Regions from separate parts of the Methylibium sp. T29-B genome, predicted to be linked through region 1. Evidence: predicted binding sites of a transcription regulator. Region 1 holds the regulator's gene; the other holds the start of a gene.
The links. The regulator sigma-54, encoded in region 1, starts transcription at its own class of promoters, with help from an activator protein. The targets are predictions, from matches to a motif close to TGGCANGNAANCTGCTTT.
Positions count from the first base shown of each region.

Region 1 (4,548 bases):
GCGCTGGTGCGGGTGCAGAAATGAACTTCGCGGCGTGGGGATGACTCCACCGCTGCGTCTGTCTGAACGCTGAAAGGATGCTCATGAACCGTCGTGACTTCACGACCCTGTCGCTGGCCACCACCTGCGTCGGACTGCTGCCGGCCTTCGGCCACGCCCAGGGCGGTCCGGTCGAGGGCAAGGACTACGTGAAGCTGTCGCAGCGCCAGCCGACGCAGGACCCGAAGAAGCTCGAGGTCGTGGAGTTCTTCTGGTACGGCTGCCCGCACTGCCACGCCTTCGAGCCGATGCTCGAATCCTGGGTCAAGAAGCTGCCGCCGGACATCACCTTCCGGCGCCTGCCGGTCGCCTTCCGCGAGGTGCCGTTCGTGCTGCACCAGAAGCTGTACTTCGCGATCGAGGCCCTGGGGCTGGTCGACACCCTGCACCGCAAGGTCTTCACCGCGATGCACGTCGAACGCAATCCGCTGAACACGCCCGAGGCGATCGGCGACTTCGTGGCGAAGAATGGCGTCGACAAGGCCAAGTTCCTCGACGTGATGAACTCGTTCTCGGTGCAGACCAAGGCCCGCCAGGCCGCCGCGCTGTCGGCCGGCTACAAGATCGACGGCACGCCGGCGATCGGCATCAACGGGTCCTACTACACCTCGGGTTCGCTGGCCGGCAGCAACGACCGCGCGCTGGCGATCACCGACCACCTGATCGCGCAGATCCGCAAGGGCGGCTGACCCTCGTTTGGCGTCGACGCGACAGCGGCCGTCGGAGCGGCGGCCGGCCGTGGCAAGCGATCGAACTCACCCTAGAATCGGCAGCAAGATTCATGCCGATTCCCTCCATGTCCGCTCCGACCCCCTATCCTGCATCGCGGTGCACCTTGCTGGCGCAGCCTGTTTGCCGGGCCGTCCTGGCGGTGCTGGGGCTGGCCCTGCTGCCGGCCTTCGCCGCCGAAAAGGCTGACCGCAGCCAGCCGCTGGCCTTCACTGCCGACTCGGCCCGGGTCGACGAGGTCAAGCAATTGAACATCCTGTCGGGCAACGTCGAGATCACCAAGGGCAGCATCGTCATCCGCGCCGACCGCGTGGAGGTGCGCCAGAGTCCCGAGGCTACCAGTCCGCGGTGGCGACCGGCTGGCCGAACAAGCGTGCCTACTTCCGCCAGAAGCGCGGCAGCAACGACGAGTACATCGAGGGCGAGGCCGAGCGCCTCGAGTACGACGGCCGCGGCGACACCGTGCGGCTCGTGAACCAGGCCGTGCTGCGGCGCTTCCGCGGCAGCACGCTGGCCGACGAGGTGGCCGGCAACACCATCTCCTACGACAACGTGACCGAGGTCTTCCAGGTGCTCGGCGGCCCGGCCTCCGCGGCCGCGCCAGGCCGGGTGCGCGGCGTGCTGACGCCGCGCGAGAACCCGGCTTCGGCGCCAAACTCCGGGGCGGGGACGCGGCCATGAACACGGCGATGGCGAGCCGCCTGGAGGCTCGCGGACTGCAGAAGAGCTACGGCGCCCGCAAGGTCGTCAAGGACGTGCACCTGGCCGTTGCGGCCGGCGAGGTGGTGGGCCTGCTGGGCCCGAACGGCGCCGGCAAGACCACCAGCTTCTACATGATCGTGGGCCTGGTGCGCGCCGACGCCGGCGAGATCCGCATCGACGGCGCGCCGATCGAGCGCCTGCCGATCCACCAGCGCTCGCGCCTCGGGCTGTCCTACCTGCCGCAGGAGGCCTCGATCTTCCGCAAGCTCACCGTCGAGGAGAACATCCGCGCGGTGCTGGAGCTCCAGTTCGACGAACGCGGCAAGGCCTACACCAAGGCACGCATCGACGAGCTGCTCGACGGCCTGCTGCACGACCTGTCGATCGACAAGCTGCGCGACAGCCCGGCACCGGCACTGTCGGGCGGCGAACGGCGGCGCGTCGAGATCGCCCGCGCGCTGGCCACGCAGCCGCGCTTCATCCTGCTCGACGAGCCGTTCGCCGGCGTCGATCCGATCGCGGTGATCGAGATCCAGCGAATCATCGGCTTCCTCAAGAGCCGCGGGATCGGCGTGCTGATCACCGACCACAACGTGCGCGAGACCCTGGGCATCTGCCACCGCGCCTACATCATCAGCGAAGGACGCGTGCTGGCCGAAGGCACCCCCGAGCAGATCGTCGAGAACGCCGACGTCCGCAAGGTCTACCTCGGCGAGCACTTCAGGATGTGATGAAGCCTTCCCTGCAGGTCCGTTTTTCGCAGCATCTGGCGCTCACGCCGCAGCTTCAGCAGTCGATCCGGCTGCTGCAGCTTTCCACGCTCGAGCTTCACCAGGAAGTCGAGCAGATGCTGGAGCAGAACCCCTTCCTCGAAGTGGAGGAAGATGCGCCGACCCCGTTCGACGCGCCGGTGGAGCGCGCCACGGCCACGGAGCGCCAGGCCGATGACGCCTGGGAGGGCTCGGGGTCCGAGGTGGCCGCCGACCCCGAGCCGGTCGCGGTGGATGCGGCCGAGTTCGGCACCACCGAGCGCGAGGACTGGGAGAACGGCACCGAGCGCGAGGACTTCGACGGCATCCGCGAGACGCCCGGCAAGGCCGGCAACAACGACAGCGACGAGTTCGACCCCATGGAGCGCAGCAGCGCCGGGGTGAGCCTGCAGGACCACCTGCGCGACCAGTTGCGCGGCATGCGCCTGAGCGACGAGGACCGCGGCGCGGTGATGGTGCTGATCGAATCGCTCGACGAGGACGGCTACCTGGCCGACCCCCTGGAAGAGATCGCCCAGCGCCTGGCCGGCGACGAGGACGACATCGCGGTCGAGGAGCTGCTCGACCGCCTGCGCTGCGCGCTGAAGTGGCTGCACAACCTGGAGCCGCTGGGCGTCGGTGCGCGCGACCTGTCAGAGTGCCTGACGCTGCAGCTGCGGGCCGGACCGCGCTGTGAGGCGCAGATGATCGCGATCCTGATCTGCAAGTACCACCTCGAGTTGCTGGCGCGGCGCGACGGCAAGAAGCTGATGGCCGCCACCGGCGCCGACGAGGAGCTGCTGAAGGCCGCGCAGGCGCTGATCGTGCGCTGCGAGCCCAAGCCCGGCCGGCCCTTCACCAAGGCCGAGGCCAACATCATCGTGCCCGATGTCATCGTGCAGAAGGCCGGCCGCGGCTGGCGCGTGGTGCTCAACCCCGACGTGATGCCCAAGCTGCGCATCAACGACCTCTACGCCCAGGCCATCAAGCAGCAGCGGGGCGCGCGCACCGAATCGGGCGCGGGCCTGAGCTCGCGGCTGCAGGAGGCGCGCTGGTTCATGAAGAACATCCTGCAGCGCTTCGACACCATCCAGCGCGTGTCGCAGGCCATCGTCGAGCGCCAGAAGGCCTTCTTCAGCCATGGCGCGATCGCGATGAAGCCGCTGGTGCTGCGCGAGATCGCCGACGAGCTGGGTCTGCACGAGTCGACCATCTCGCGCGTGACCACCGCCAAGTACATGTCCACGCCCTACGGCACCTTCGAGCTGAAGTACTTCTTCGGCTCCTCGCTCAACACCGAGGCCGGTGGCAATGCGTCGAGCACCGCGGTGCGTGCGCTGATCAAGCAGCTGGTCAGTGCCGAGGACGCCAAGAAGCCGCTGTCGGACAGCCAGCTCAGCAGCATGCTGGAAGAGCAGGGCATCCAGGTGGCACGCCGCACGGTGGCGAAGTACCGCGAGGCGCTGAAGATCGCGCCGGCCAACCTGCGGCGCACGATGATGTGACGACGAGGTCTCGGGCCCGAACCGGCAACAAGACCCAGCGCCCCGCCCGGTGTCGACCGAGGCGCGAGCGCAACCCTCGAACCCCTCTGCACGCATGAACGTCGCCCTTCCGCCCGACGCCCCGCCGTCCTCCTTGTTCCTCCCCTGCGCGGCCGGCGTCGAGGCGCTGCTCGCCGACGAGGTTGCCCGGTTGCTGCCGGGCGCGGCGGCGCAGACGCAGCGCGGCGGCGTGATGGTGCGCGGCGGCCCGCGCGAGGCGATGGCACTCAACCTCGGCAGCCGGCTCGCCCAGCGCGTGCTGTGGCAGGTGGCCGATGCGCCCTACCGCAGCGAGGACGACCTGTACGCGTTGGCCCGCAGCCCGCGCTGGCCCGACTGGATCACGCCGACGCAGACCCTGAAGGTGGACGTGACCGCGCAGCGCGCGCCGCTCAAGAGCCTGAACTTCGCCGCGCTGCGCATCAAGGACGGTGTCTGCGACGCGATGCGCGACGCGCTCGGCGCGCGCCCGAGCGTCGACACCCGCCGCCCCGACCTGCCGCTGCTGCTGCACCTGGCGCCCGAGCACGCCACGCTGTATGTCGACACCTCGGGCGAGGCGCTGTTCAAGCGCGGCTGGCGCGAGGACCAGGGCGAGGCGCCACTGAAGGAGACGCTGGCTGCCGCGATGCTGGCCGCCGCCGGCTGGCAGGGCCGCGAGGCCGACGGCCCGCTGCTCGACCCGGTGTGCGGCTCCGGCACGATCGCGATCGAGGCGGCGCAGATCGCCTGCGGCATTGCCCCCGGCTCGCTGCGGCGCTTCGCGTTCGAGCGCCTCGGGCCGT
Region 1 is NZ_AZSN01000212.1:14-4,561, reverse strand. Features, by position in the region: partial or broken gene Y694_RS19735 (SPOR domain-containing protein) at 1-24, shown strand, start outside; gene Y694_RS19730 (thiol:disulfide interchange protein DsbA/DsbL) at 84-728, shown strand; partial or broken gene lptA (lipopolysaccharide transport periplasmic protein LptA) at 821-1,449, shown strand; gene lptB (LPS export ABC transporter ATP-binding protein) at 1,446-2,201, shown strand; gene Y694_RS19715 (RNA polymerase factor sigma-54) at 2,201-3,724, shown strand; partial or broken gene Y694_RS19710 (class I SAM-dependent RNA methyltransferase) at 3,819-4,548, shown strand, end outside.

Region 2 (9,810 bases), on a different contig from region 1:
GGTGCAGGCGGCCGAGGTCGTCGACGAAGCGGCGCGCCTCGGCGCCCAGCGGCGCCAGGCCGAGGCCGATCTCGTTGGACACCAGCACCACCGGCCCGCGCGCCGATCGCAGCGCCTCGCACAGGTCGGCGACGTGGCGGTCGAGTTCGGCGTCGGTCACGGCCGCGCCCTGCATCGGCATGCGCAGGTTGGTGAGCCACAGGCTCAGGCAATCCACCAGCACCATCCGATCCGGCTCGCTGTGGCGCCTCACGGCAGCGGCCAGCTCGCGCGGCACCTCGTCGGTCGCGAGACCGGGCACGCGCTCGGCGCGGTCGTGTCGGTGTCGGGCAATGCGCGAGCGCATCTCGTCGTCGCCCGCCAGTGCGGTGGCCAGCAGCACGGCCGAGCGGCCGGGCAGCGCCAGCCAGTCGGCCGCGCGCGACTCGGCGCAGCGCGACTTGCCGCTGCGCTGGCCACCGAGGATCAACTCGCCTGTCCCGCTGCCCTTCGGATGACCGCGCCGCTCGCCCATGCGCCTCCCGTCAGAAGCTGACCTTGACCGATGCCGCGAAGGTGCGACCCGCCTCCGGGTAGATCGAGGTCGTTTCGCCGCCGGCCGTGCACCCGAAGGCCTGCGTGTAGTACTTGCGGTCCGTCAAGTTGACCACGCCGAGCGCGAACTCCGCCTGCGTCCAGCGATAGGCGTAGCGCAGGTCGGCGGTGGTGCGACCCGGGATGCTGCAGACGTTGGCGAAGTCCGGGCTCTGCGAGGACACGTAGTTCACGATCGCATCGAGCTTGTGCGCCGGCGCGGGCGTCCAGTCGGCCCGAAGGGACAGCGTGCGCTCGGGTGTCAGCGGCACATCCTGGCCGTCGTAGGCGCCCTCGGTGAAACGGGCCCGCCGCAGCGCGCCGTTGACGCGCAGGTTCAGCGCCTCGGTCAGCGCCTGCGCCAGTTCGAGCTCGACACCCTGCCGGCGCGTCGGGTCGAAGTTGACGTTGGCGCCGAACGGCCCGAACGGTCCGACGCCGTTGGGATCGAAGCCGATCTCGTTCTTCAGCGAGCTGCGGTAGACGCGCAGCTCGGCGCTGCGGCCGGCAGCACGCCAGCGCACGCCCAGTTCGGTGTCGCGTGAAGTCTGCGGCCGCAGCGGCACGGCCGGATTGGTGAAGCTGAACTCGTCGACGTTGGCGAGGCGGAAGCTGCGGCCGACCCGGCCGTAGACCGCGCTGTTCTCGGACAGCGGCTGCAGCACGCCCAGTTCCCAGGCGCGCTGGCGGTCGTCGATGCGGTCGACCGTGCTGCTGACCGCCTTCTCGATGCGCTCGGTGCGCACGCCGGCGCTCAGGCGGGTGCCGCCGCTCAGCGTGAGGTCGTCCTTCAGGTAGTAGCCGGTCGAGGACTGCTCGCCCACCGAGCCGAAGGCGCCCAGCACCGTGCGTTCCCATTCGTTGCGATCCACGCCGAACACCACCGCGTTGACGACCGACGCGAACTGCGTGCGGTTGCGCACCCGCAGCGAGTAGTTCTTCGCGTCGACGTCGTAGTCGTAGGCGAAGGCCCCGTTGCGGCTGCGCAGCTCCTTGTCACGCCAGCCGGCGTCAAGGCCGAGTTGCCAGTCGCCGCCGAGATCGGCCTCGGCGAACACGCCACTGCGCGTGTTGCGGATATCGGCGTGGTCGTTCGGTGCGGTGGTCTGGCTCGGGTCGGCGGCATACTGCGCCGCAGTCAGCGCGCCGGGCAGCCCGGTGTCGAGGTCGTCGTAGGCATGCCGCAGGCCGACGCGCAGCCAGTCGTTGCGCCACTGGCCGGTGAGCGATGCGCCCTCCGTCTCCGAACGGAAGTTGTCGCGATGGTTGTCGGTCGTGCGGCGGTTGGCGGCCGCATCCAGCGAGAAGCCACCGGCCTCGAGCGTGGCGTCGGCGCGCAGGTCGCGCAGGCGATCGCTGCCGGCGGCGGCGTACACGCTGGCCCGGTTGCGGCGAGCTGTTCCGTGACCCGCCTTGGTGGTGACGATGATCACGCCGCCCGTGGCGCCCTCACCGTACAGCACGGTGCCGCTGCCGCGCAGCACCTCGATGCGCTCGACCGAATTGATCGGGATGCCGGCCAGCCGCGTGCCGCCGAGGTCGCCCTCGTTGATGCGGATGCCGTCGAGGATCACGACCTGGTTGTTGTCGGACGTGGTGCCGAAGCCGCGCAGGTCGAGGGCGTAGTCGCCACCGCCGTAGAGGTCGAGCCGACCGGGCACGCCGAGCAGCTTCATCACGGCCTCGTTCACCGTGGACACGCCCGAGTCGGCGATGTCCTGGGCGGTCAGCACGCTGACACCGTACGGCAGCGTCGCCGAGTCCTCGACGAAGCGGCTGGCCGTGACCAGCACCGGCGGCAGCTTGCCCGCCTCGGTGACGGGCGCGGATTGCGCGCTCGCGATGCCGCTGGCGAAGCCCAGCAGCGACAGCATCAACAACGGCGCATGCGGCAGCGCCCCGAGGCGAACAGGAATGCGAGGCGCGGTGGCCTCGAAGGGAGTGGCAATCATGGAATGACCAACGATGAAATCGTGCGCGCCAGCTTCCCCGCGGGCGCCCACCTCATGACGCGCCGCTTGCGCAGCACGCCTCCCGTTGGCCGGTATCCGGGCTGGCGGAACGACCCTCGCGACCTTCCCAGAGCCGGAGACTCCAGTGGCATGTGCGCGAGAGCGGAAACGTGAACGCAGGCGTTCTGGCTTCGTCCGCTGACCGTTGCGGGGGCAGCGCAGGCTGAAGGAGCACCCGGTGGGTCCCCCTCCTCTGCTTCCCGTTTAACTGCGCCGGCGTGAACGCCGGCATGAGCACCAACAGCCTGCAGTGTAAGCGCGGCCCGGGCCGCCCCCTACAATCGACGCGTGCAGTGAGGAGAGGCATGGCGACGATCGAAGAACTGGCCGAACGCGTGGAGCGGTTGCTGCTGCGGCACCAGGAACTCCAGCGCACGCACGCGCTGACCCTGGAGCAGCTGGCCGGCGTCAATGCCGAACGCGACTCGCTGCGCTCCCGCCTCGCCGCCGCCCGCCAGCGCGTCGAGGCCCTGCTGGATCGCCTGCCGGCCAGCGAACCGGTCGCCGAGGCCGGCCCGGAGACCGGAAAGACCGCCGAATGAAGCAGCTCGAAGTCACCATCATGGGCCAGAGCTACATCCTCGGCTGCCCCGACGGCGGCGAACGGGCCCTGCTCGAGGCCGTGGGCAACGTGGACCAGGAGATGTGCGCGATCCGCGACGCCGGCAAGGTGCGCGCCCGCGAGCGTATCGCGGTGCTCGCCGCGCTCAACCTCGCCTACCAGCTGGCCGAGCGGCCGCTGGCGGCGGCGACTCCGGCGCGCAGCGCCGGGCAGGCCGCGCCGGACCCTGCACACGGCATCGACATCGAGGCCCTGATTGGGCGCATCGACGAGACCCTCGGGCGCGACGGTCAATTGCTCTGAAACGCCGGTTCGTCAGCGCTGGCGGCGTACACTGATCTCGTCCGTCGCGTTCGCGGGAGTTTTATATTTCCTTGAACCGATGCTCATATGAGCCCGGGCTTGGAACATTGCGAAGCGGGCGTGATCGTCTCGCGTCAGATGAACCCGAAGCTTCGTTGACCTCGCCCACCTGAACTCCCCTGGGTTCAGGAATGCGACTCCCGGTTCGCGGCGGACACCTTTCCCCGTTGCCCTTCCCGACCTGCTGCCGCCATGGCGTACTGGCTGATGAAGTCCGAGCCCGACGAGTGCTCGATCGACGACCTGGCGCGCGCGCCGGGCCGCAAGCTGCCGTGGACCGGCGTGCGCAACTACCAGGCGCGCAACTTCATGCGCGACGATTTCCGGCCTGGCGACGGCGTGCTGTTCTATCACTCGTCGTGCCCGCAGCCGGGCATCGCCGGGCTGGCCGAGGTGGCTTCCGTCGCGCACACCGACGCGACCCAGTTCGACCCGGCGAGCCCCTACCACGACCCCGCCTCGAAGCCCGAGGCACCGCGCTGGTTCGGCGTGGACGTGAAGCTGGTGCGCAAGACGCCGCTGCTGTCGCTGGCCGCGATGCGCGCGGCACCCTCGCTCGCGACGATGCGCGTGCTGCAGCGGGGCAACCGCCTGTCCATCACGCCCGTCACGACGGCCGAGTGGCGCGCGGTGCTCGCGCTGCTGCCGCCGGCCTGATGCTGCTCGCCTGGCCGCTGGTCGTCGAGCTGCTGCTGCTGGGCGCGGGCGCCGGCTTCCTGGCCGGCCTGCTGGGCGTCGGCGGCGGCATGGTGCTGGTGCCCTTCATCACGCTGCTGCTGACGCTGAAGGCTTTCCGTCCGACCTGATCGTGAAGGTCGCGATCGCGACCTCGCTCGCGACGATCTGCTTCACCTCGCTGTCTTCGGTGCGAGCCCATCATGCGCGCGGCGCCGTGCGCTGGGACATCGTGCGCCGCCTCGCACCGGGGATCGTGCTGGGCTCGCTGCTGGGGGCGCAGGTCGCGAAGGCGCTGCCCTCGGCGCTGCTGGCCGGGCTGTTTGCGCTGTTCGTCGGCTTCTCGGCGACGCAGATGCTGCGCGGCGGCAAGCCCACGCCGGCCCGGCAGTTGCCACCCGCGCCCGGACTGTTCGGCGTCGGCGGCGTGATCGGCGCCGTGTCGGCGCTGGTCGGTGCCGGTGGCGCCTTCATGTCGGTGCCGTTCATGACCTGGTGCAACGTGCCGATCCACAACGCCGTGGCGACCTCGGCCGCACTGGGCGTGCCGATCGCGCTGGCCGGCACCGCCGGCTACATCGCCGCTGGCTGGAACCTCCATGGGCTGCCGCCCGGCACGCTCGGCTTCCTCTACCTGCCGGCACTGCTGGTGGTGTCGACCGCCAGCGTGATGACGGCACCGCTCGGCGCGCGCACCGCACATGCGCTCGACGTGCAGCAGTTGCGTCGCGTGTTCGCGCTGCTGCTCTACGCCATCTCCGGCTACATGTTCTGGCGCGCCCTGCAGGGCTGAGCCCGCGTTCCGGCGCGCGCCCTGCGGTCAGCCGACCGTGGCCCGCCGAAGGCGATGCTGGCCAGCGCCACGTGGTTGCCGCCACGCTGCACGGCCTGCGCCAGCGCAGTCTCGGCGGCGTGCAGCAGACCGGCCTGCGTCTGCGCGGTGTGCGGGAAGCTCGCGAGCCCCATCGACACCGTGAACCGCAGCGCCGCGCCGCCCTTGGGCACGAGCTGCGTTGCGCACTGGCGGCGCATTCCCTCCATGCGGGCATGGGCCGTCGCCAGGCCCATGCCGGACAGCAGCAGCGCGAAGCGCTCGCCCTCGAGACGGCACGGGGCATCCATCGCACGCGTATTGCTGCGCAGCAGCCGGGCCATCGCCTCGAAGACGCGCTCGCGACCGGCGTCGTCATGGGGCGGGCTGCCGGCGGGTGGCGCATCGACGTGGATGTAGACCACGGCGAACTCACGGTGCTCGCGCAGCGACAGGTCGATCTCACGGCGCAACTGGTCGTCGAACTGCTCGCGACGGCCGATGCTGCGCACCGGCTCGCCCGACGCGTTGCGGTTCTCCGCATCGCTGCGCAGCGCCTCGTTGGCACGCTGCTGCTCCTCGAGCTGGTGCAGCGCCTGCTGCAGCTGGCCGGACAGGCGGGTGCGCTCGCTGCGCTCGACCCACACGCCCAGCAGGGCTCCACCATCGAGCGGCACGCGCGCACCGAGGAACTCGCGCCGCTCGCCGCCGAACTCGAGGCTGTGTTCACTGACGCTGGCGCCGGGCCGGGCCAGCGCGGCCTGATCGGCGGCGCGCAGCGCGCCGGCGGTCGGCGCGGTGAGCAGTTCGGCATCGGTCCGGCCGCAGGCCTCGGTGGGCACGCCGAGCGCTGCGACCGCCGCCGCGTTGAGGTGTGTGTAGCGACCCGCGGCGTCCTTCGTGTAGACGGGCAGACCGAGCTTTTCGAGCGCCTCGGCAAGGGCCGACGCGGTGGCGGAGGACTCGTAGGAAACGCTCATGGTGCTCGAACCATGATAGCCCTGCACCGCAGGCGCGCCCCCCCAGCTTGAGGGTGTCGAACCCCCTAGCGCTGCATCAGCCGATCAGCGTCTGCATGCTGTGCTCGATCTGCCCGGTGAGCTGCTCGAAGCGCTCGAGCAGCGTGTCGCTCGCGTCGGCCAGCTGCTGCCGGCCAGCCGGCGTGCCGGCGGCGTCGATGCCGGCACGCATCTGCGGCCAGGCTTGCGCCGCGGCGGTCAGCGTCGCGCGGATCTCGGGGGTCGACAGCGGCGCGGCCTGCAACGCGGCCAGCGCCTGCTCGGCCTCGAGCGCTGTTCGCTGGGCCGCCTCGCGCGCCAGCGCGGCCATCGGACCCGGCAGCAGCGTGGCCAGCAGCACCTCCTTGGCCAGCCGCTGGCTCAGCATGCGCTGCCGGCCCGCGAGGTTGATCACGTGCAGACGCGGCATGCCGCTGGCCTGCTCCAGGGCGGCGGTCAGTGTCTCGGCGGCCTGCAGCAGCGCCTCGGCCAGCGCATCGAGCTTGAGCAGGCGCGCAGCCTGCGGTGCTTCGCGGAGCGTCGCGTCCAGCGGCTTCCAGGCGCTCAGCACGCCGTCCAGCAGGTCGCCGAAGGTGGGTTTGGACAGCAGGCGCCCCAGTTGGGCCAGGTTGGCCTCCAGGCGCTCGACCGCCTGCGACTGCAGAACCCGCGCCGCGCCGGCCTCCGCCTCACCGCCAGCGACCTGCAGCGCATAGAGCTTGACCAGCCGCTGCGACAGCATGCGCAGCTGGCCGGAGCGGTTGACCCCGGCCGCGTCCTGCGCGGCATCGATGAGCAGCTGGGCCGCCTGACCGACGCGCAGTTGCTGCTGCATCGCGCTCTGGCGCAGCAGCCTGAACGCCTCGTCTTCCGGGACCTGGCGCGCCAGCATCAGGATGCCCTTGGCTCGGTCGACCAGCTTGCGTTCTTCGTAGCGGTTCCCCAGGTCCGCGAGCGCATCGCGCAGCCCGCGCTCGTGCCGGAAGCGCGCCTGCACGAGCTGCAGCAACGGCCGCAGCCGCGCTGCGGCGTAGCCCTGCGCCACCCAGCCCTGCACGCCGCACTGCAGGGCCCGCTCCATGGCCTCGACGCCGGCGTCGCCGCTGAACACGAGCACCGGCAGGGCCTGGGTCGAGCGCAGGATGTCCAGCGCACGGAACAGCGGCTCACCCGGGTGCGAAGACCAGCCCACCAGCACGTCGGGTCCCTGCCGCAGTGCCTCCTGCACCAGCTTGTCGCATGGACAGGCACCAAGCACGTGAATGCCGGCCGCGCGCAGATCGGCTGCCAGCGGCGGCGCACCGTGATCGGGGTCGAGCACAAGGAGAACGGAAGTCACGCGACGACGGGCCTTTTCAGAGGAGCGGACGCAGGGCGCGACCTGCGGGGGGCGCCAGTATGGAGCAGCCGGCGTGGCGCCGGCCGCTCCCCCTGGCACGGATGCTGCTCCGCACAACGCGGGCGCAGCGACGCGCCCGGATCGGCGCTCCGCACGCCCGGTCCTGTGCACACCGACGTGCCCAGCTTCGTGCCTTCGTCACTCGCCCCCCGGGGGCCGAGCGACTGTTCTCCCTGGAGAAGCACCATGAGCTCGCCGTCGTCGGCCGCCATCATCGCGGCGCCCCACCTCCCCTTCTCGCATCGCTGCCGCGCGTGAGCGCAGGCACGTCACGCAATGGCTGATTTCAAGACCTTCGTGCGCTCGGGCCACTGGCCCACGCTGCTCGCGTCCTTCCTTTACTTCGACTTCTGCTTCGCGATCTGGGTACTGAACGGCGCGATGGCGCCCTTCATCAGCGAAAGCTTCCAGCTCACCGCCGCGCAGAAGGGCTTCATGGTGTCGGTGCCGATCCTGGCCGGCGCGCTGATGCGCTTCCCGCTGGGCGTGCTGTCACAGTACATCGGCCGCAAGAACGCGGCGATGGTCGAGATGGGCCTGATCGTCGCCGCACTGGGCTACGGCTACGGCTACGTCGACAGCTACGACGGCGTGCTCGCGATGGGGGTGCTGCTCGGCATCGCCGGCGCGAGCTTCGGCGTTGCGCTGTCGCTGGGCTCGGGCTGGTTCCCGCCGCAGCACAAGGGGCTGGCGATGGGCATCGCCGGCGCCGGCAACTCGGGCACGGTGCTCGCCGTGCTGTTCGCGCCGCCGCTGGCGGCCAAGTTCGGCTGGTCCACCGTCTACGGTCTGGCGGCCTGCACCATGCTGCTGCCGATGCTGGTGATGTGGTTCGCCGCCAAGGAGCCACCGGACCGCGAGCACCAGACCCTGCGCGAACACGTCGCCTGTCTGTTCGAGAAGGACGGCTGGGCCTTCAGCCTGATCTACATCATCACCTTCGGCGGCTTCATCGGCCTGGCGAGCTTCCTGCCGACCTACTTCTACGACCAGTTCCACGTCACCAAGATCGAGGCCGGCCAGTTGACGATGCTGGCCACGCTGATGGGCTCGGCGGTGCGCGTGCTGGGTGGCTACATCTCCGACCGCATCGGCGGCATCAACACGCTCAGCGGCGTGCTGATGATCGTGATCGTGACGCTGGTAATGTGCGGCTTCGCGGGCGGCTCGGTCGCGGTCACCACGCTGCTCTTCATGCTGTGCTTCGCGGCGCTCGGCGCCGGCAACGGCGCGCTGTTCCAGCTGGTGCCGCTGCGCTGGCCGCTGACCACCGCGGTGGCTGGCTCGATGATCGGCGAGGTCGGCGCGCTCGGCGGCGGCTTCCTGCCCAATGCGATGGGGCAGTCCAAGCAACTGGCGGGCACCTACCTGTGGGGCTTCGTCGCCTTCGCGGTGCTGGCGCTCGTGATGCTGGTGATGCTGCGGCGCGTGCAGATCCGCTGGACCCGCACCTGGGCCGAGAAAGGCGGGCGCGCCCGCCCGATGACCGCGCCGACCGACTACGGTGCCGCCAGCCGGACCGCTCAGCGCTAGTCCCGGGGCAGCCGCATGATTCGCCTCCAGCCCGGTGCCGCCGCCTGCCCCGCTTCAGCGCGGCAGGAACAACAGCCACACCACGAGCAGCACGTTGAACAGCAGCGAGATCGCGAAGGCGATCTTCCACAGCGCGTTCGGGTCGCGGGCGACGAGCGGCGTCGCCGGCGGTGCGGCGAGCGGGCGCGACGCGCCGCGCTCCAGCGCCAGCACGAACTCCTCGGCCGTCTCGAAGCGCTGCTGGCGCTCGCGCGCCACGGCCTTCAGCACCACGTGGTCCAGCCAGATCGGCAGCTCGGGCCGCAGCCGCGAGGGCGCGATCGGGTCGCGCCGGTAGCGCGCGATCTGGAACGGCTCGATCTCGCCGTACGGCAGCCGGCCGCTCAGCCAGCGGTAGAGCGTGACGCCCAGCGCGTAGAGGTCGCTCGCCGCGTCGGCGCCGGCATGCCCTGCTTCCCACTGCTCGGGATTCATGTAGCTGGGCGTACCAGCATGCAGGCTGCGCACCGCTGGCGGCTCGCGACCGGAGATTGCCACGCCCAGGTCGAGCAGGCGCCACTGGCCGTCGTCGCCCAGGTGCAGGTTGGCCGGCTTGACGTCGCGATGCACCACGCGCTGACGGTGCAGCCGGCCCAGCGCGCGCGCCGCGGCCAGCGTGCCCTGCACGATCTCCTCCACGCTGAAGGCCTGACCGGCCTCCAGCAGCTGCTCGAGCGTGCGGCCGCCATGCCAGTCGAACACCGCATAGAAGGCGCTCGGGTCGCGCGGCTCGCGCACCCGCACGAAACCCTGCCCGTCGCGCTCGGTGACGGTGCGGCCCAGCCAGGCCTCATGGGCCAGCATCGCGCGCTCCTCGGGATCGCCGGCACGCGACTCGTGCAGCG
Region 2 is NZ_AZSN01000123.1:572-10,381, forward strand. Features, by position in the region: gene Y694_RS16230 (bifunctional adenosylcobinamide kinase/adenosylcobinamide-phosphate guanylyltransferase) at 1-514, opposite strand, end outside; gene Y694_RS16235 (TonB-dependent receptor) at 525-2,525, opposite strand; cobalamin riboswitch at 2,595-2,842, opposite strand; gene Y694_RS16240 (hypothetical protein) at 2,891-3,127, shown strand; gene Y694_RS16245 (cell division protein ZapA) at 3,124-3,450, shown strand; RNA gene ssrS (6S RNA) at 3,488-3,669, shown strand; gene Y694_RS16250 (EVE domain-containing protein) at 3,703-4,167, shown strand; partial or broken gene Y694_RS16255 (sulfite exporter TauE/SafE family protein) at 4,167-4,978, shown strand; gene Y694_RS22710 (sensor domain-containing diguanylate cyclase) at 4,948-5,976, opposite strand; gene Y694_RS16265 (type IV pili methyl-accepting chemotaxis transducer N-terminal domain-containing protein) at 6,053-7,333, opposite strand; gene Y694_RS16270 (nitrate/nitrite transporter) at 7,670-8,926, shown strand; partial or broken gene Y694_RS16275 (bifunctional protein-serine/threonine kinase/phosphatase) at 8,981-9,810, opposite strand, start outside.
Region 2: the regulator sigma-54 is predicted to act here: its motif matches at 7,427-7,444, upstream of Y694_RS16270 (nitrate/nitrite transporter).